DNA from 3 places in the Paenibacillus sp. NPDC056722 genome. Region 2 is predicted to be linked to each of the others. Evidence: predicted binding sites of a transcription regulator. Region 2 holds the regulator's gene; each other region holds the start of a gene.
What was found. The regulator NrdR, encoded in region 2, represses ribonucleotide reductase genes. The targets are predictions, from matches to a motif close to AACACNATATATNGTGTT.

Region 1: a site for NrdR is predicted at 3,233-3,250, ahead of ACFRAM_RS18865 (anaerobic ribonucleoside triphosphate reductase). Genes of this name have one in related genera too.
Region 3: a site for NrdR is predicted at 1,878-1,895, ahead of nrdI (class Ib ribonucleoside-diphosphate reductase assembly flavoprotein NrdI). Genes of this name have one in related genera too.

What each region holds. Positions count from the first base shown of each region.
Region 1 is NZ_JBHTYV010000007.1:274,280-281,455, forward strand. Features, by position in the region: gene ACFRAM_RS18855 (ribonucleoside-diphosphate reductase subunit alpha) at 1-408, opposite strand, end outside; gene nrdG (anaerobic ribonucleoside-triphosphate reductase activating protein) at 491-1,006, opposite strand; gene ACFRAM_RS18865 (anaerobic ribonucleoside triphosphate reductase) at 1,003-2,994, opposite strand; gene ACFRAM_RS18870 (MTH1187 family thiamine-binding protein) at 3,567-3,884, shown strand; tRNA gene ACFRAM_RS18875 (tRNA-Thr) at 3,970-4,041, shown strand; gene ACFRAM_RS18880 (DUF1572 family protein) at 4,126-4,701, opposite strand; gene ACFRAM_RS18885 (FMN-dependent NADH-azoreductase) at 4,938-5,579, opposite strand; gene ACFRAM_RS18890 (hypothetical protein) at 6,329-6,493, shown strand; gene ACFRAM_RS18895 (ASCH domain-containing protein) at 6,560-6,988, shown strand; gene ACFRAM_RS18900 (YhjD family protein) at 7,176-7,176, opposite strand, start outside.
Region 2 is NZ_JBHTYV010000002.1:216,408-223,583, forward strand. Features, by position in the region: gene ACFRAM_RS05485 (hypothetical protein) at 1-282, opposite strand, end outside; gene ACFRAM_RS05490 (helix-turn-helix transcriptional regulator) at 283-528, opposite strand; gene ACFRAM_RS05495 (hypothetical protein) at 844-2,691, opposite strand; gene ACFRAM_RS05500 (TetR/AcrR family transcriptional regulator) at 3,423-4,058, shown strand; gene nrdR (transcriptional regulator NrdR) at 4,221-4,697, opposite strand; gene ACFRAM_RS05510 (alpha/beta-type small acid-soluble spore protein) at 4,864-5,082, shown strand; gene ACFRAM_RS05515 (lytic transglycosylase domain-containing protein) at 5,155-5,718, opposite strand; gene coaE (dephospho-CoA kinase) at 5,715-6,311, opposite strand; gene ACFRAM_RS05525 (MntP/YtaF family protein) at 6,321-7,085, opposite strand.
Region 3 is NZ_JBHTYV010000008.1:214,024-221,199, reverse strand. Features, by position in the region: gene nrdE (class 1b ribonucleoside-diphosphate reductase subunit alpha) at 1-1,419, opposite strand, end outside; gene nrdI (class Ib ribonucleoside-diphosphate reductase assembly flavoprotein NrdI) at 1,406-1,765, opposite strand; gene ACFRAM_RS19845 (hypothetical protein) at 2,189-3,970, opposite strand; gene ACFRAM_RS19840 (hypothetical protein) at 4,003-4,929, opposite strand; gene ACFRAM_RS19835 (hypothetical protein) at 4,922-5,074, opposite strand; gene ACFRAM_RS19830 (vWA domain-containing protein) at 5,268-7,088, shown strand; gene ACFRAM_RS19825 (tubulin-like doman-containing protein) at 7,123-7,176, shown strand, end outside.

The DNA.
Region 1 (7,176 bases), on a different contig from region 2:
GTTAATTTGTGCCTTCGTATAGTGGGAGAGCAGTTCTTCGCGGTAGATCCCTTTTTTCACCAGATCAGCAATCAGGGGATATAGCTCACCGTAGGGCTCTTCCGGATAGGCTTTATAACGGCGGTTTACAGCAGCTTTCTTATATAATGAAGTTAAAAGCGAACGTGCAGCAGCAAATTTCCATTCCGGCTCTTCTTTGCTTACCAGTTCCAGGGCGCTCATCGTGAATGCGCTGCTGATTTCTTCTCCGCTCACTTCGTCACGGCGTAGCTTAGATTGTACTCCACGCAGGAGGGACTCCTTGCTAAGTTGTTCAAGTCCGTTCAGAATGCGGTCAGCGTATACGGAAAGGCGGATTTCATCAAAAGCCAATTGGCGATTATCGGGTTTTACTACGAGTTGCGGCATAATTGTACATCCCTTCATATTTTGAATTTAATTATGATTATTAAAAATTGATCTATTAGACCGTAAAAGGCGCCAAAAACGGCTAAAGCGTCGTTGGCTGCCAAAGTACGATGTCAGGGCCGGCAAGGCTGGCCTCAATATCAATAATGCGTTGATTGGAGCTCCCGCGGTAGGGGAGAGTGGTATCCTTTAATGCTTCTTCAAAACGTCCGTCAATCAGCACCTGACACTGGCTGAGCAGACGCCATTCCGGCGAACCGGAGACCACTGTAATCTCTTCGTACGTGTACCCGCTGTAAATCCAGACGGGGAAGTCTGGGAGCGTGGCACGAAGTTCCTCAATGAACTCTACTACTTCTTCTGCAGAAAAGAAAGGGTCACCGCCTGCCAATGTTAGTCCGTCCAGTAGGGGGTTGGCCGCAATCTCCGCGATTAGCTCGCGTCTGCGCTCCGGGGTAAAGGCTTCCCCGTAATTAAAATTCCACGTCTTCGGATTGAAGCAGCCCGGGCAGCGGTGGCGGCACCCGCTAATGAAGAGGACGGCCCGCAGGCCCTCACCTTCATTGATTGACTCGGGGTAGTAGCCGCAAATATTCATAGATGCTTAACCCGGTCCCTTACTTCCGCCTGCTTGGCCGCATTGAAGCGGGTCTGATAATCTCCGGTCAAATATCCCGTTACCCGGCGTAAACGCCGGATATGAACTTCATTCTCATGGGCGCCGCAGGAAGGGCAGTTCGTGCCGATAACCCCTTCATAGCCGCAGCCCTGGCAGCGGTCTATAGGGTGGTTGATGCTAAAGTAGCTAATCTCCTGCTGGAGAGCGTATCGGATAATTTTTACAAAAGCGGCCGGGTTGCTGCGTGCGTTGCCATCTAATTCGACATACGAGATCGCACCGGCATTGCAGTACTCATGGAAAGGAGCTTCCAGACTGATCTTCTGGGCAGCGCCCAGAGTGTAGTATACAGGAATGTGAAACGAGTTGGTATAATATTCGCGGTCGGTGACACCGGGAATGGATCCCAATACTTTATGATCAACCTTCGTGAACTTGCCGGATAACCCTTCGGCAGGCGTAGCGAATAGGGTGATATTGAGATTATATTCCTCGCTCTTCCGATCGCAATATTCCCGCATGTGGCGGACGATAGCCAGCGCTTTGGCGTGAACCGCCATGTCTTCACCGTGGTGCTTGCCGTACATAGCCTTCATGCATTCGGCAATCCCGATGAAGCCAAGCGACAGGCTGCCATGCTTCAACAGCTCGCCAACGCTATCCTCTGGCGCCAAATGTTCGCCGCCTTCCCAGACCCCTTCACGCATCATGAAATCGGATGCTTTGGCCTTCTGGGAGGCTTGAATGCGGAAGCGGTGAAGCAGACCGTCCAGCGCAACGTCCAGATAATGATCCAGGTCTCTATAGAAACCTTCTTCATCAGCCACCATCCGGCGGCCTGTGACGATGCCATGTGCCAAACCGAGTCGCACCAGATTCAGCGTATTAAAGGAAAGGTTACCTTTACCAGAGCAATGATTGCGGCCAAAACGGTCGCTAAGCACGCGGGTGCGGCAGCCCATGGTGGCGAACTCGGTATCGGGATTAGAAGAATCATAATACTGCATATTGAGCGGTGCGTCCAGGTTGGCGAAGTTCGGATATAGTCTGCGTGCAGAGCACTCAGCCGCCTTGATGAACAGTTCGTAGTTCGGATCACCTGGTTGCTGGTTAACACCTTGCTTACACTTGAAGATTTGAATCGGGAACACTGGCGTCTCGCCACTGCCGAGTCCGTGCATCGTTGCCGTCAGCAAGGAACTGATCACAAGTTGGCCTTCCGGCGAGGTGCAAGTTCCGTAGTTGATGCTGGTGAACGGAATTTGTCCGCCGGACCGGCTCGACATGGTGTTCAGGTTATGTATCATACTCTCGGCGGCCTGGAGTGTTTCACTTTCGGTTTCTTTTATCGCAAAACGGAACGCCTTAGGATACTGCTCTGCCAGATCCGTACGGCTCATATGAATCTCGCCAAGGTCTAGCGGTTCTGTGGTTTGGATCTCTTCAAAATAATCCAGGCCCTTGCGGAACAGCTTGGCAAAGGACTTGGTGACATAAGGAGCCAGATCGTAGTCCAGCTTATTGGCGGATACGCCGCCGTATTGGGCATTTTGCTGGGATTGGAAAATTATCGCTACCAGCGCCATTGCCGTCATAATCGAGTTCGGGGGGCGTACACTGCCATTCCCCGTGTTGAAGCCTTCACGCAGAAGCTTCTCGAACGGGATAAAAATACAATTGGTCGTTCCGATCGCATATTGGTCCAGATCATGCACATAGACGACGTTGTCCTTGATGGCTTGTACCAACTGCGGCGGCATCGTGAAGTTACGGGCATACCATTTGGAATATTCACTGCCGAACTTGCTCATTTTACCGGAGAAACTCTCCCCGTTCAAATTTGCGTTCTCCCTGAGCAAGTCCAAGTCCCGGCTGTCAATAATATCGCGCCCCAAATGAATAACTTCTTCCAATAAAGCCTCCTGTGCCTGTTGACCACTGTTGTACGGCTTCTCCAGCAACGTCATGTACTGATCTCCTCTCCATATAAAAAGACATCATAAAAAGACATCATCTGCTGTGACGGATGCAGAAAATGTCCGTGTGCTTGTCGTAACTATCCTAAACAGGATAATCACCTGATCTTGTGATGTAGGCTTGCATGCGGACACTGTTTCTGCTTCCTGCACACCTCTATTAATCTCCCAATATACGGGAGGGTGAAAACACCGTTTACCACTATATTTTGTCGATAGAGATTACGATACATCAATATATTGTGTTTGTAAAGATTTTTCAGCAAACCCGCGCGGGGGCTGGGATCACCCGTTTTTCTCCACAGATAGTCCACAGACCATCCACAGGTAATCCACAAATCATCCACAAAAAACCCTGAAATGATTCATAATTTATCCGAAAATATGCCACAAACCGTCCATAAATGAGATATGGGTTTTTACTAGATTTTGTGCTACGAGAGCTAGAGTTCTCTAAGGGCAGGAAACAATTATACATCCGGTTTGTAGGAGAGACGGAGAGTGGGTACAATAAGGGAAAGGAGTTTTTTTTCAAAAATGAAAAGACAAGGGAGGGATTTAGCATGCCGATAGCTGAAGTTACGGTCATTCCGATTGGCACGGGCAGTACCAGTCTCAGCGCTTATGTTGCGGATATGCAGCGTGTGCTGGAGACGGTGGAGGGAGTGACGTATGAGCTTACGTCCATGGGCACCATTATTGAAGGCCCGCTACAGCGGATTCTCGCCGCCGTGGAAGCCCTGCATGAGTCTCCTTTTACTAACGGAGCCCAGCGTGTTTCCACTGCCGTCAAGATCGATGACCGCCGCGACAAGCCCTCTAGCAGTAGAAGTAAGCTTGAGTCCGTAGAGCGTAAGCTCCATGCCGATCCGGCGGAATAGGCGCCTTGCAGACTGCTTTAAATGAGGTTGCATTTTCCATGATACGGAGTATAATATTTTTTGTTTGACGAAGGTAAAGCTTCAAGCTGGTGTAGCTCAGGGGTAGAGCAACGCACTCGTAATGCGTAGGCCGGGGGTTCAATTCCCTTCACCAGCATCCTCAATAAGACGATAATGGCGCGGATTCCGAATTTTTTGGAACTGCGCCTTTTCTGTTCTTCTACCAATTTCCTAAACTAATTTAATTAATTCTCTTTAGTTCTTCATCAATAAAGTTTTGTGTAGCTCTTTCTTTAGAAAATTTATCGTTATTATATTCTTTAGATCCATGCTTTGGAACAGATAAACTTTCCCAACTACTCTTCTTTAGAACTTTTGCAGCGTAAATGATTTGCCCAACGTGATATGGGTAATGTGCCAATTGTCTATTGATTGCTTCAATAACGGTGTGCCCTTCGTTCCGTATATAAATAATTTGTGATAATTGATCGGCATGAATTGATTCAATTGCATTGAATAAACATGTCCAGCCTTCGTTCCATTTTATTAAAAGATTCTCTTTAGTCTTAATGTCATTCTCAAACTCCGAATCTCTATCTCTCCATGATTTTTCTCCGTCAGTGCTTAAAAAATCTGTCCATCTTGAAAGCATATTTCCCCATAAGTGTTTTACTATAGTTGCAATGCTATTGGAATCGTCATTAAAAGTTACAAATAATTGTTCGGGATCTACTTGATTAATGGCTGCTTCCCCAAGGGTTTTGTAATAAAGAAATTGTTTTTTGATACTTTCCAAATAGATTTGCTCATTATCCATTTCAAACACCTTGCTTTCGTATATTATTTTTAATGATCTTATTCTATCAGAAGTCCATTATTTCTGTTCGGACACAGGGGCTAATAGAACTCAATAACACATAAATGTGTTGCATTCGTATTGCGTAGGCCGGGAGTTCAATTCCCTTCACCAGCGTCCTCAAAAAGACAACAAAAGCGCGGATTCCGTGGGTTCGGAGCCGCGCCTTTTTTTAATTAAAGGACTCGTTAAATTATTTATTTCTTTGCCAAAGTGACGGCTGCTTCTTCTGCTTCTTTAAATGCTTTCTTTAATATCTCGTCCTTGTCCAGTAGAGCAGTCCCTTGTACTCTAAGGGTTTGGAAGTTCTCGATACCAAAGAAATTAAACATCGACTTCAAATATTTATGTGAGTATTCAACTTCAGTATACCAGTCATCATTGGTATAGATTGAACCACTTGCCTGAATGACTACCGTGCTTCTCCCATCCTTTAAAAGTCCCACTGATCCTGTATCGGTATACTTAAATGTCTCCCTTGCAATCATAATGTTATCGACATAATCCTTAAGCTTTGATGGAACGTTGAAGTTATGCAGCGGGTGAACAATAAGATATTTATTAGCACTTTTGAATTGTTGCAATACTTCATTCATTCGTCCGGTTACTTCTTTTTCTTGACTTGTTAGAGTTTCACCCTTTGCAGACTTGTCCCAAGCACCTAGGACAGTCTTATCAATTAAAGGAACCTCATCTTCATATAGGTTAATTTGTTCGATGATTTCATTATTAGGTTTATGCTCTTCATAAGTCTCCATGAAGTGTTTGAATACATTAAGACTGAATGAAGTAGTTGAATCAACTAAAGGGTGTGCGTTAATGATAAGTAGCTTGCTCATTGGATAGTGCCTCCATAATAGTTTTTTTGTTGTACATTTATGTAGACAAATGAGCAGGGCTATCTGTGACACTAAATCACAAAAAAAGAACTTTTGCTGCATGGTTGTCTTGGTTAATTTTGTCCGGATTTTTCATGGTATATGCAAGTGCGTTCTCGAAGGAGCACGAATCCCAGACACTCGCATTTAGAGTCCAATGGTTATCCTCTTCTTTTACAGACACATCAAAAAGGGATTTTCTATGTGAAATGCAAAAAAAACGCACTCCGATTCTCAGGAGTACGGTTCATATACCATATACGCTGACTTTGCTCGTATGACAAAGTTTCATGCTACTGCTCAGCGTCCCTTTTTAAATACCCTCAATAAAAATAAGACAAGAAAAACAAAAATGAAGACAATACATAGAGCGGTTAAAAGCATAGCTATTCCTATCCAAAAACCATTTTCAAAAATGCGCACAACATGTTTAGGGGAGGTAATGAGATTAATTAACGTTGAAACGATGACGATAATTACTGAGTATAAAAATGATTTTTTTAACATAGTTATGATGCCTTTCAATTTAAGTATAATTTTATTATATTGGAGTTTCTTAAAAAGCGAAATTTTTATTAAAGCCATATGACGTTCATTGTAATCACCCAAAAAGCTATTGTCACAGCCCTTTATTCCAGAATTATTCAGGTATAATCCGGTCGATCTCATGAATTCGGACAAATATTAAATGAGAAATGGAGGAGTACAAGATGGAGAACGGATATTTTGTGGGCTGGGGTACGCTTGCTTTAATTAATGCCGGACTGGCACAGGGCAAAAACAGAAGTGGACTGAATTGGTTCCTAATCTCATTATTGTGTGGACCGCTTGCGACTTTGTTTATTGTGGTGTTGGATAAGAAGTTCGATATCTAGATAAAAGAGCTATAGTAGGGATATACACCTGATAGCTCAGCGAAATAAAGAAGGAGATAACACAACATGCGTTGCTTAACAATACGGCAGCCCTGGGCTACATTGGTCGCGCTTGGTGAGAAAAACTACGAAACCCGTTCATGGCGAACGGCATATCGGGGAGAACTGGCAATCCATGCCGGTCTTAAAATAGACAAGGCAGCATGTAGACGAGAGCCGTTCCAATCAATACTCGCAAAGCACGGCTATAAAGAAGAGAATTTACCCACGGGTGTTATTATTGCTACAGGTAAACTGAAGGAGTGCCATGAAATTACCGGATTGAATAGTGTGGCGAAGTGGATAGGCGAGAACGAACGGGCTTTTGGCGACTATACAGAAGGACGCTTCGCTTGGGAGCTAGAGAATGTTCGTCCGCTGGTTCATCACGTTCCGGCCAAAGGTCGGCTAGGATTCTGGGAGTATCCCCTTTCTGAAGAGGAGGAGCACTTCTGATCCTTGTTTAACAAAAATCGTGATATTTTTTAAGCTAATTTTTATCTTAAGATCAGCTTATTTTCAGGTTCGGGGGTTATTATTGGACTTACCAAACGCCCCCCAGTGTTTAGTGGTATAGATTTGGGTCCTGCCAACTCCCATGGCAGGGCCTATTTTTTTAACCGATCCTTGGCATAGGGTGGATT
Region 2 (7,176 bases):
CATACGAGCATGTAGGATGATGGAAATCAGCCCCCAGCTGCCCAGATGAACGAATAGCAGAATCCCCAGCGACGGAATTGTGCCGATGGACAATCCTAATACTTCCAGTGACAGCAACACTGAAATCGCCGCAATCGTGAAGTACCATGAGATCGAGCGAGACTTGGCTGCTATATAGGCGAGCACCTCATCCAGAGCGTTATTTTTGACCGCGCCTCGCCTGCCAAAATACCAACCTGCAATCCCGAACAGCAGACCTCCATATATGCCTACGTATAACATCTACTTCTCCTCCTTTTCTTCAAATACGAATACATCCTCAATGTACATGTGGAACGCTTTTGCGATTTTGAAAGCGAGCTCCAGCGACGGATTGTATTTCATCGTTTCGATCGCTATGACCGATTGCCGAGAGACTCCAATGATCTCACCCAGTTGCTCTTGCGTCATGCCATGCTCGTTTCGCAATGCCCGGACATGATTTTTAATACGAACCCCTCCAAATACGGTAATCTTAATGTAAAGCAAGGTTTACGTTAAGTATACTTTACATTATTTAAAATGTAAATATTTCCTTAAATAAAATATTTTGTGGATTAAAATAATCTCAACAGGCAAGTGTATGTCTTTAGATCTGTCACCGATATTAATGGAAAGACCTATGAAAAAAACAGCGGTTTTTGATGCCTAAACTAAAATAAGCATAATAAGAAACAGAAATTACCCAATGTAAATACAACAAAGGCCCCCTTGTGAGGGAGCCATTGTTCCAATACAATATATATTTTCATTGTAGGTGTTGTTCTAATATCTTTTTAATATCTCTAGTTCTACAATTGAATTCTATCTAATTCGACCATAGAAAAATGAATACCCATCCGACACCCCAAGCTTTGTCGTCTCCGTCCCGTCCACCAGTTTGACCGCTTTTAGCAGCGAGACAATTTGTTCATGCATGAGCTTCACGTCAAATTTGTCCATTTCTCTATTCTCACTATCCGTCAGCAGGTAATCCGGCATTGGGATAAATCCAAGCAATGGGATACCCGCTTCAAAAAGAGGCTGACTCTCCCCGAACTCAAACTTGTTATGTCCGCGTAAAATTACAGTACGTGCATCGTCTCTCTGCTCAACAGCCTTCTTCCAGATCGCCGCCATCATTTCATTGCCCGCATAGGTATATTCTGTACTTACACGTCCCGTCGGACCATAATGCCCCGTGTCGTCATCCTTCCATTCCATGCTGCCGAGATGCTCGACCGTAATTCCGGCTACAGCTTTCATATGGCCATTCTCGCCATCCCATAGCTCACGGTGCCCTTCCATCCAGGTGGATGTCGCCTGAGAAGTCCCTTTGAACTCCGGCAACCGGAAATGTCCGGTCACAAAAGCAAAGATCATCGTCCGTTCCAGCTGCTCCTGCTGCAAGTAACGAATCATGGACAGCATGCCTACGGCGCCATTCTCCTCCACAACATTAATCCCATCGGTATGGGTATTGATGATAATCGCTTCGTCTTTCCTTTTCCCCTCGATCTTCACATAAAAGGATTCCGTCGGTGCGTTTTTTTGTTCATCTGCTTCTAAAATAACCGTGCCTTCTTTGTGCTCGTTAGCTGCGCTGATCACCTTTTGCCCCTCTGTCTCATTGATCCAAACCGCAGGGATTCCAGCATAGTCGGTGGTAAACGGTACATACTGCTTCTCAACCTTATCGTCGGATACCCCTTTCCAGACTAAAATAACGGCTTTCACGCCCATTTCCTTCGCTTGCTCCAGTTTGGCCTCTTTTAAGGCTGTCGTGAGTACAAGATCACCTTCACTAGGGGCGATTTTGTTTTGCTTTGGCGATGAATCCCGCATGTTCATGACGATCCCTATCGGAAAATCTTTAAAATTCTCAATTTCCACTACAGCAATTTTTCCGCTTGCCTGTTCATAATCACCACGCTTCGTGTACACCAGTTCCCCAGTTACACCCTTTTCGTCCGTTTCCCCGGAATAAGGAAAAGCTGAAGAGACATGAATGGGCTGCTGATCAATAATCAAAGAGCTGCTCTTTTCTTCCCATCGGTCAAACGTATATTGATCACGGTATACAGTCAGCCCCATATCCGTTACCTGCTGTTCCAACCAAGCAATAAACTTATTATGACCTTCCGAGCCGGTTGTACGGCTTCCAAAGGAATTCATCACTTCAATATCCTCCAGCATTGCTGCTGACGAATCCAGTCTATGTTCATCGATTGTCGCAATGACATCCGCCTCTAATGCCACAGGTTTAGTAATCGGCTTCGCATAGATACCCAGAGCCCACAGCGCACTAACGATAAGAACGACAACACTGAATAACACTTTTCGAACCACCATAAACGCAGTAACTTTTCTTCGTACAGCTTGTCCAAAAAGTCCTCTCCATACGCCCGCCACGATCAGCAGCAGGATAGATACCGCCAGCAGCCAAAGCTCCTTAGTCAGCATGAATAAACCTTCTGTTACGATGGCGCTGATCAACACCACTTGCAGCTTCTCACGTTTCTTTAAAACTAAATATGAGATGCCTAATTCAACCAGTAAAATGATAATCGTCGCTATCGAGATTACTGTTTCTTGACCGATAAATACGGTAGCACAGAATGCCAGGATCAACAGCAGTATAGCTGTCAATCGTCTGTATAAATTTTTTAACATGACACCCTCCCATTTTAAAAAGCGCGAAGGAACGAAGGGGAATGGTTGGAACTGTAGGAGCGAAAGCAACCGCCTGAAAGCTTTCCGCAGAAAAGCCGCGCCGAATGCCTCAGCTGTGCCCAGATTTTAACCGCTAGAAACGGTTGAATCGAAGAAATCTGGGGATCACAGCGACCGTAAGTCCAAATATTCACCGTAATGACGACCGAAATTTAAGTGAGAGTCTTAAGTTCGGATAGAAATGTAATTAACGGCATTTTTGTACCTTAAATCCTCTGCAGCGAGGGGGTAGTAGAGATTAAGTGCAATATTGTACCTTAAATCCTCCAGAAATACCTCTCCAGGGTGTTTTTTCGAAAAATAAGATACAAAAATGCCCTTATTTGCCTCATTTAGCTATATATCTGAAAAATAAGGTACAAAAATGCCGTTAGTTGGGGAAGTACCCCCTCTTTTCCACTGTTAAGACGACTGGTGAAGGGAATCTTACCGCTTCTATATGACATCCCTGGATTTAAACAGCCATGAATTATAGCTATTGCTGTCGACAGACTATGATCCGGTGCGAGCTCTCCTATGGAAATCTCGTTCAGGTGATCGCTTTGCGCCTACTGTTCCAAACTTCTCCTTTCGCTCATCTTCGCTTTTTTATTTCTTATGTTCGTCTTATGTAGCTACAACTTTGACATTACATTTGTAATGCCTTATGGTTTAGCATATTGAAAAGAGTCATGAAAAACAATAAAACGAACGCCAGAACGTACAAATGGAGGGGAATTGTCATCGCAAATCATGAATTATACAGCCCGAACACCTCTAAACATAATTCCAATAAAGAAACCAATCGCTTGACCAGGGAAGCCATCTGCACGGCATTAGTCTTCTTGATCCAGGAGCAGCCCTTTAGCAAAATTAGCATTACTGATATTGTGAAACGTGCCGGGGTTTCCCGAACCGCCTATTACAACAACTATTCCTCCAAACAGGAGATACTGGTGGATCTGGTCGATTCGCTTATTTTCGAGATTAATCAAAGGCTCTTGCCTTACACCAATGAATTAACAGGCAAGGCCAAGGAGCCTGAAAAGTTTATTAGCGTGCTTTTTGAAGTTATTTTTAAGCAGCGTGATATTTACAGAGCCTTGCAAAGCGCCAAGTTTGATTATGTGATCTTAGATTGCTTGAATGAAATGATGCTGTCTAACGCGCATGACCCAACAGACGAAAGCAGGTACCGGGTATACTTTAAAGCCGGAGCATTATATAATGCGATCTCCAAATGGATTCACTCCGACTTCGCAATATCCACGACTGAGATGACCCGAATTAGTCTCCACATTTACCATACTCCGATGTCTCAAGAATAAAATGCACTCCCCTAATTGAATTTATCTTTCAATGATGAAAAGCCAAATAGCCCGCCACAAGTTAATGTGGCGGGCTATTTTTCAGTTATTCTAACGACATCTCGGCCGCTCCTGATATCTGCAGATGGTATCTCCAAATTAGCAGCGATGCAGCAAGACTCTTTACAGACTCTCCAACTCACCCGTTGTCTTGGACAGCAGGCCCTTCAGTTCCTTCATGAACATGTTGATATCCTTGAACTGACGGTACACAGAGGCGAAGCGGACGTATGCAACTTCATCCACTGGATAGAGCTGTTCCATCACGAGCTCGCCGATTTGACGGCTCTCGATCTCTGCCAGGGCGATCCCGCGCAAAGTCTTCTCAACCTCCGACACGATGACCTCAAGGCGCTCCACAGGCACAGGACGCTTCTCACAGGCACGGATCAATCCACGGAGGATTTTATCACGGCTGAATTCCTCGCGGCTGCCATCCTTCTTAATTACAATAAGCGGAGTCTCTTCGATCATCTCAAACGTTGTGAAACGCTTGCTACAGCGCTCACACTCCCGCCTGCGGCGGATGGACTTATTCTCGTTGGCCGGACGTGAATCAAGCACCTTGGTATTTGTATGATCGCAGTAAGGGCATTTCATAAGCTTAATCACTTCCTTTTGCAAAATGGTGTGCGTCCCGTTCCAGTACGCACCTGACTGCGATCGAACACAATCTCTTTTTCCATAATTCACCGTTTGTTTATTGTAATGAATCTGCCAAGTCCGGCACATAATACAGTTACCAACCGATAGGAGGTGAACAGCAATGGGCCAAAACAACAACTCCAACAACCTGGTAGTTCCTAATTCCCGCGCAGCTTTGGAACAATTGAAATACGAAGTTGCTCAAGAATTGGGTATCACGCTTTCTGCAGACGGATACAATGGCAATAAAACTTCTTACGAAAACGGTTCGATCGGTGGTTACATCACTAAACGTCTTGTAACTCTGGCTGAACAACAACTGGCAGGTCAAGTTCACTAATCTGCCTATAGCTTGACTAGAGAAGTATTAAACAGCTCACGGGCTGTTTAATACTTCTTTTCATATGCACAACTAAAATCCCTTATAGATATCCGTGTACTGATTATAATAGTAAATCACCCGCTGGACATAATGACGTGTCTCGCCAAACGGGATATCTTTTACATTATCCTCCGTACCGTCCCAGGTCCCCTGCTTCAGCCAGTTCTGGACATTGCCCGGACCAGCATTATAAGCAGCAATAACTGCCGTACGATTGCCGTCAAACTGACGAGAGAGCGAGGATAGATACCAGGCCCCAAGCTCAATGTTGACGGATGGCTCATGCTTCAGCCGCTCCAGCGATACATCGGGGAGCTTGGCCTTTTCCATAGCCCATTTGGCCGTATCCGGCATCAGCTGCATGAGACCGATCGCCCCTTTTTTCGACTCTTTTCCAGTCTTGAAGTTTGTCTCCACCCGGATAATCGCCGCCACAAGGAATGGATCAATCTCGTAGGTCGTGCTGTGCTTGCGGATCTCTTCTTTATAATGAATCGGATAAAACCACGACATCCAGTTCGTACTGAGGAACAGAATACCTGTGAAGCCGATGAACAGGAGAAGCAGGACTCTTTTTTTGCGCAGCCAGCTCATGACAACCCCAGCCTGTCCCACAAAGCAAGAACCTGGGCCTCAGTATGCTCAAGATCCTTGCTGTTGTCAATGACGTAACTTGCCTTGCCCGTCTTCTCCTGAAGATCCATCTGCGATTGCAGACGGCTCTCCGCCTGCTCCTGAGTCAGACTGTTCCGTTCCATTAAGCGGGTCAGTTGAATTTCACGAGGAACATATACTACAATAATGTCCTGAAAAAGACCTTCCAGCCCTGACTCAAACAGCAGCGGAATATCTACCACAATCATCGTCTCCGGCGCTTCCTGCTCCATGCGGTACATCCGGTCCTTGATCTCCTGGCGAATCGCCGGATGAGTCAGACCATTCAGCTTCTGGCGGGCTTCCGGCTCATGAAAGACAATGTTCCCAAGCTTCGCCCTGTCGAGCGTTCCATCCGGGTTCAGAATATCCTCTCCGAAATGTTCAACGACAGCAGCCAGCACCGGGTGTCCGGGCAGCATCACTTCCCTGGCAATGGCATCGGCATCCACCAGTTTGGCTCCCTTGTTCACGAACAGTGCTGACACTGTGCTTTTTCCGGATGCAATGCCTCCGGTTAAGCCCATGATCATGTACTCACCTCATAACAGCTTCATTATTCCCATAACAATCAACATTAAAGCAGGCAGGATAGCGGCATGCTTCATCCAGGAGCTTCCGGCGAACTTGAATCCTGTCTTCATGCCCATGATTAGAAAGCTTCCGCTAAACAACGCAATCGTGACCGCCGTCCAGCCCGGGTTGAACCCAAGCAGTGCGACACCCAGTCCTGCACCGAACGCATCCAGTGACAATGCAATTCCGAGTACCATCGCCTCCACCGGCGAAATGCTTCCCGAAGCATCCATATCCGCCGAGGAAGGCGTGCGCAGGATCTGTACCACGATACCGAGCCTCCGCAGCTCCAGCGAATATACAGCCGGTTTCGCTGGCTGAGCGCGCTCATCATCATAACCTTCCCACTCAGCAGCTACTTCCCCATATTCGTCTTCGGACGAAAGTTCAGAGATACTGACTGTGGAAATCTGTGCGGTCTCCTGTTCTTGCTGTTCAGCACTTAGATCCTCTTTCTCCTTCTGAATTCGCGATTGAATCAATGACCAACAACCCATCAGGACAAGGATGACTGCGCCTACGCTCGAAGCGATACTGGGTGATACCACCTGAGCCAGCAACACGCCAACCTGCATGGAGATATAGATGACGATGCCAGAACAGAACGAGATGATCAGAATCGAGAGCAGCGGTATTTTCATTTTTCGCAAACCATATGTAATGCCTACACCAAATCCATCCAGACTCAGGGCCAACGCCAATAACAGCAATGATAAAAATGGGCTGAGCACCCGCAATCCCTCCCGTGAAGAACCGTCCTGCCTAATCTAATAAGCAAGACGTTCGCTTGATTAAAGCATTCTTCACACAGTATATGGGCGG
Region 3 (7,176 bases), on a different contig from region 2:
ATAAGCAATCTTGTTCTTGGCAAAATAACCATGCAGGTTCATAACGCCCAGTCCGACGGAGTGCATCTCTTTGTTCGCCTTCGCCACACCTGGGGCATTGGAGACGGTAGTCATATCGCTGACAGCCGTCAGAGCCAGCATGCCCTCGTGAACGGATTCACGGATTTTGCCATGCTCCATGACGTTGACGATGTTGAGGGAAGCCAGGTTGCAGCTGATGTCCCGGCGGATGGTGTCTGCCTGACCGTAATCAGTGATTTCCGAAGTCTCTTGTAATTGGAAAATCTCTGTGCAGAGGTTCGACATCTTCACTTGACCGATATTTTTCAGCGCATGTGCCTTGTTGGCATTGCTCTTGTTCATAATATATGGGTAGCCTGATTCCAACTGAATCATGGCGATCTTGGTCAGCATCTCACGTGCGCCCATCGCGACTTTCTTTTTAACGCGCGGGTCAGCAAGCAGTTTGTCGTACATTTCGTCCAAATCCATATCGTCCAGATGGGTGCCGTAGGCTTGGAACACACTATATGGTGCGAACACATGCAGCGGCTCATTATCCTGGGCCAGCTTGTAGAAGCGGTTCGGAACGATCAGCCCGATGGACAGTGTTTTGAGTCGCAGTTTTTCATCGGCATTGATTTTTTTGGAATCCAGGAACTCTAGTACATCCCAGCCAAAAATATTATAGTAAGCCGCCCCGGAGCCTTTACGCTGCCCCATCTGGTCGGCATAGGAGAATCCATCTTCCATGAGCTTCAGCACAGGCACGATACCTTTGGCCGCATCTTCTACGCCTTTAATCGTCTCGCCGCGCGAGCGCAGCTTCGAGAGGTTAACCGCCACGCCGCCGCCGATTTTAGAGAGCTGCATGCATGTATTCAGTACATAGTTGATCGAATTCAGAGAGTCATCCATTTCGAGCAGGAAGCAGGAGACCATCTCGCCCCGACGGCTCTTACCTGCGTTCAGGAAGGTTGGTGTAGCTGGCTGAAGACGTTGCTCCATCATCGAGCGGACCAGTACACGAGCGGTATCGGCATTGCCGCGGGCCAGATGCAGAGCCACCACAGCCACACGATCCGGGTAGTGCTCCAGGTATTGCTTCCGGTCATTGGTCTTCACCGCGTAGTCTGTATAGAACTTGGAAGCCGCCATGTAGGAAGGGAACTGGAAGCCATATTCATGTGCGATCCGGTAAACATCCTCAATCTCTGAAGCAGCGTAGCGTTCGTACAGGTTCTCATAGTAGTCATTCTCTATCATATAATCCACTTTGGATTTAGTGTCTGCAAAAGTAAGGCTGCGCCGCTCCACTTCTCCCATAAATTCCACAACCGCCTCGCGGTCCTTATCTAATTGGAAGAATCCTTCTTCGTCTCTCTTCAAAAGCATGTTGTTCAGCTCAATATGCCGCAACTCGGTTCACCTCCTGTTTAATCCGTTCTACATCGCCAAAAGTTCCCGACAACTCGAACTTGCCAATTACCGGCACATTGTACCGCTCTGCAATCAAATCTGCGCTATTCGCGAACAGTTGACCCCAGTTTTTGTTGCCGCTGGCGGCGATTCCTTTCAGACTTGTATGGTTGTTCTCCAAAAAAGAAGACACCTTCTCTGGAATTTGTCCAAATCCGGTGGTGTATGTAACAAGTACATAAGGCTCGTCTATCGTCATATGCTCTTCGATCTGTACGGCCGGAAGCTTCAGCTTGTTAATGAACCGTTTGACGTTGCCTGTTTTGGAATCATAAGCGATCAGCATGGTTGTTTTCCTCCTTAGTGGAAGCGAATGTTCCAGCTTATTAAAAATAGATTTTGGGACAAACCGCGCCCTGATAGGGTTTACCCTGTATATAAACCGTTTTCTTCGGAATAACACTATATTTAGAGACGCTTAATCATTTTAACACTAGATATGGAGAAGTCAATAGATCTCAAGGGGTAGGGAGAACGCGCAAATCACGAGATTTCATACTAGAAAAAGAGCTGAATTGAGAAGAATATTAGCGGGAGGGCAGGTGGAATAAGGGATTTGGAACAGATCCAGAATACGCAACTGCGAGAGCACTTCAGGGTAAAAAAATTTAAAATGATCCTTGTCTCTTTTGTGAATGGTGGAAAAGGTGCTGGCAGTAAATACCCCCTGAATGGCATTCAGGAGGGTGTCTGTACTGACTTGATTCGCTTAGTTCACTATACTCAAACTCCCGGCAGAAGTTACCACAAATACGGGGACGCTCTCCTCACCAGTTTCGGTCTGCAGTATACCGTAGTCGTTCTGGAACTGACCGCTTAGCAGCATGGGGCCTGTTATGGACCCTTGATAGCCCTGAAGCAGGATGTAGCGGCCATCGGCATAAGCGACAGCACTCCCTGAATTGTCGAGATAGATTTCACAGCTTATCGATACATTCTGCAAAGGATGAAGCTCCAGCTCCGACGCCTGAATTGGCGGGTAAGCCTGTACGATTTCGGAGAATTGGTAAGTTTCCCCCGATTTGCGATAAATGGCTGTCTGCCCCGCATTACCATCTCCGGCACCAGCACCAACATTATGCACAAGGATGGAACCATCTGGCTGAAGTTCGTAGCTATCCCCGCTAAAGGAGAACAGTTGTGATATTCCTTGCATCTGAAGCGCATAACCTGTAAAAAGTGTCCTGCCGTTGTCATCTGTGCTGTCGGCTTCAGCAACAACTACAGGTTCTCCGGTGGCTGCCTCAAGAGCCTCGTCAAAGAAGACCCGGTGCAAGGAGGGGAACCCGGGAATAACGCCCATGGAGAAAGATGATACAGCGTTATCCTTGTTCATTACGGCATAATGAAGGGACCCGCTGCTGTCAGTTGCCGCAACATAGACCTTGGCGCCGTACTTTCCTTTACCGGAAATCACATTATTGTAGCGCCCCTGCTCCCCGCCTCCGGGGAGCAACCGTACAGGATCAGCTATATTCCAGGCGAGGCGGACCGCTGCAATGTCCTCGGAATGGTCTTTTAATGGATATAGCTCGGTGTAGAGCTTGATTGCGTCCTCGTATGCTCCGTTTTTGGCTTTGCTCGCGGCACTTTTGAGCAGTTTGGCATTTTGAGCATCTATGTACTTCAGCACTTGGGTTGCCTTGAAGCCTGCGCTGCTTGCGAACTTGCGATAGGCGGCAGCATGTTCTGCGAAGGCGGATATGTTCTTGCCCTCCAGATCTTTCTTCAGGATGATACGTCCGCTGCTTTCCACTTGTTCCTTGAGCCAGGGCGCCGCATACTTATGGCTCTCGTACGCCTTATGCATGGACAAGGTGCTTTCGAGCAAGGGACCGAAGCTTCCGGCAGCGGCCAAGGCCTTTAACTGACCTGTATCGTGGCTGCGGAACGCAGCATTCAATTGCTCCTGCTTAGCAGATGAACCGCCAAAGAAAGCATCTGGTATCCGCAGCAGTTTCCATTTCACATCATCCCCGCCGTCGTTTCCGTTAGCGTTTTGGGCAAGGGTGTCCAAAAACTGCTTTTTGAAATGCTGAAAGAAGGTCGTCCATTCCTCTGAAAGGCCCGACGCGGCAGACAACTTGCGGTAATAGGCTTCGTAAGGGCCTCCGGGCTTCATATACTGGGCTTTCAGCTGGAGAAGATCATCATAGCTCTTCATGAATCCTTCGAAGTCACCTGACAGAGCCTGCGAGCTGGCGTACCGGGCAACGTTGTCCAGACCCGCACGGATGGCTGTGATCGGGGCCAGTTTCTCCAATTGTGTTGCTATCTCTTCTTCTTTGTATGAAAAGGAGTGATTTTCCCTCGCCTCGCGGTACTTTTCTTCTGCGCCGATAAGGTCGCCTGCCGCATGCAGACGACTGCCTTCCTGCACAGCATTCACCTTGTCAGACATGCGCTGGGCCTTCTGTCCCAGCAGTAAAACCATTAATATACACAAAATGATCATAAAATTTCGCAGGGATATTACTTCTTTGATCGTCATATATTATAGCCTCTTTTTTGCCATACGATGGTTTATTGAAATTCAGGGTCCCAACGGTACTTGAATTCACGAATTTCGGCTACGGTTTGGTCAAGCCCGTTCCATGGCTCATAAGGGTTGGCCTCGATCAGCCGGGCTAATCGTAAGAAGCGGTCCTTGGGCAGCTCATGCACGTATCTGCCGATGAAACGGGAGTGCAGCAGCGCATAACGTTTCATGCGAACGGCCGCCCCGGCCACGCCGGTCAGGATAGCGATCCCTCTATCCATTTGCCGGATCTGGGTCTCATAGGCTTGAACATAACGCAGTGTGCGGTCCTTGATCAGATCCCGGCGCACCTTGGCAATCTCTCCTATGTATTCGGCCAGCAGTGGCTCGAACTCTCTCAGCAGAAGCTGTTCCATTTCGAGATCCATATCCTTACGGAGCTGAAAGCCGTGCAGGAGGGCGACCCGTTGCCGGGCTACCCGGTCGCCATGCAGGAGAATGGCAATCTCGCGCAGCTTCTCATAGGCCAGCACATCATTTTCGCGAAGGACAGACACCGCTTCCTGGCGGTTAAGCTCCAGCCCCTCCTTGATGATTCCGATGTTGTAGGCCAGCAGATGCTCCAGAGCGCGCAAGTTTTCGTTCTGCCTGACTTTTCGCTGCGTATAGTAGAGAAGCCCGGTCAGCAGGAGTCCGCCTGCACCACACAGGGCCATTTGCAGCGTGCTGTCGCCAAAATAAACCGAAACCAGGGTAAGCAGTAAGACTAGCAGTAGCCGGGTGTGCATTTTGCGCCCTGCACGGGCGCTGGCATAGTTCTCCACCGAAACAAGTGAGGCTTTGCCGCATTTCGTGCAGCGCTCTTCGTTAAGAGCGGTATAGCGCCCACAGCGCCTGCAGATGCGAAGCTTGTCGAAGGAATAGCGGGGCGCCTTGAAGGGCCGGAACGTGACAGGCTTCTTCTTACTCATGACCCTTGTCACCTCCATTTAAGGTGGCAAGCAGCATCTCGTCCATATCATCCCGGGTTAGCGGGTTTCGCTGGCGAGAGGCATAGATAGCAATGTGAATTACGACATATAGGAACGCAACTCCAAGAATAACGTATGAAATCATGTGACTTTTCCTTTCTTCTGGAAGATAGTGCAGCGAAAAAAGTGAATTATAGCGTTCTTTCTTAACAGTTCATCAGTCCTAAAAGTTGAAGTTTACAAGGTTTAATTATATCATAATGGCATACTATTTACAGATTTTAGCTTTTTGGCTGATTTCCATATTTGCCTACTATAACACAAGAGGAGCCATCTTTATGCTTCATAATGACCACCGTAGAAAAACATCGAAGATTGTCTTTTGGCGCCTTATTCCGGCGCTGCTGCTGACCCTGTGTATCGCGGTTGCCCCGCTAGGTGCAGGGCTGGCTCATGCCGCAACCCCGGCGCCATCTCATATTGATGCCGTGCTGCTAATTGATGTCAGCAACTCCATGAACAAGAGTGACAAGAACAAGATTGCCAACGAAGCAATGAAGATGTTCATAGATATGCTGTCCGCGCAAGGGGATAAGGTCGGGATTGTAGCCTACACCGATAAAGTGCAGCGGGAAAAGGCACTGCTGCAGATCAATTCGGCGACCGACAAGCAGGATCTGAAGGACTTCATTGACGGGCTGGACCGCGGCGCGTATACGGATATTGCCGTAGGCGTGAAGGAGGCAGTAAAAGTGCTGCAGAATGGCAGCGATCCTTCCCATGAACCGCTCATCGTCATGCTCGCCGACGGTAACAACGATTTTAACAAAGCTACTGGACGGACTCAGAGCCAATCGGATCAGGAGCTGAATACAGCACTGGATGAGGCCAAGAAGAGCGGCTATCCCATTTATACCATTGGTCTGAATGCGGATGGCAAGCTGAACAAGCAATCTCTGGCTGACCTGTCCACGAAGACAGGAGGTAAGGCATTCTCTACAGATTCGGCAGATGATCTGCCGCAGATCCTCAGCGAAATTTTTGCCAGCCATCTTAAGCTCAAGATTGTACCGGTGCAGTCGATTACGGGGAACGGCAGCTTTCAGGAGGTGACGGTGAACGTCCCGAACGCCAGCGTGCTGGAGGCCAATATTTCCATTATGTCTTCACAGCCTGTAACTGCGAAGCTGAAGGACCCAACCGGGAAAGAAGTAGCTATACCTTCAGGCGATGTTCTGCTCTCGAAGTCGAAGACTTACAGCCTGATTAAGCTGTTGTCTCCGCAGCAGGGCGATTGGAAGCTCCAGATCAAAGGGGTGCCCAAGGATAAAATTGATATTAATCTCGTTTTCAACTATGACCTGGAACTTAAAATAGATGCGCTGCCTTCCGCATCCTATAAAAAAGGCGACAAGATCGATATTGCTTCCCACTTATTCAGCAACGGTACTCAGGTAACGCTCAGCAATTTGTATCAAAATATGAAGGCCGTTCTGCTGGCCAAGGACCTGGATACGGGCACTACTGAAGAAATCCCGCTGGATAACACCGGGGATGTCTTCAAAGGGACGTTTGAGGTGAAGGAGAGCCATGATTACGAGCTGAAGGTGCGTGCGGAGGAAAGAAGCTTTTACCGTGAGAGTGATCCTGTGACAGTCAGCGCCAAGAAAAGCACTGCTGGAACTGGCGGCGCTACAGCGGCCCCGGAGAGCAGTAACCCGCTCGCCGACAAGCCGAAATCTATGACTCTGTATTATATCATTGGCGGAATTGTGCTCCTGCTGGCGGCTGGAGTAGCCCTGTGGCTGCTGCGGAAGCAGGCGACACGCGGCTTTACCGGCCAGATCGTCATCGAGGTGCGGGACGAGAATACCGGAGAGAAGACGTATCCGCAGTATAAGAAGCTGGCTGCGTTCAGAGGCAAGTTCAACTTGCATCAACTGCTGCAGTTAGCACCTGAGCTTAAGGAAAGTGAGAAGCTCGTCTTCACTCCGGGCAAGAACGACAGACTGCTGCTCCGCAGCGGCGAAGGCATCACCGTGGAGAGATCCGGACGCGCCGCTGATGCGTCGCGTGGTCTGGAACTGAAAAGTGGTGACCGCGTTTCGGTATCACTGCATAGCGTGGACAAAACAATTTTACTGGAATACCTGGTGTAACCAGATTCTTTAGTACAGTTCAGGAGGAACGCTTATGAAACCGGTAGTACGAGAGCATATTCAGCAACTGGATGTATCGCTTGGCGGG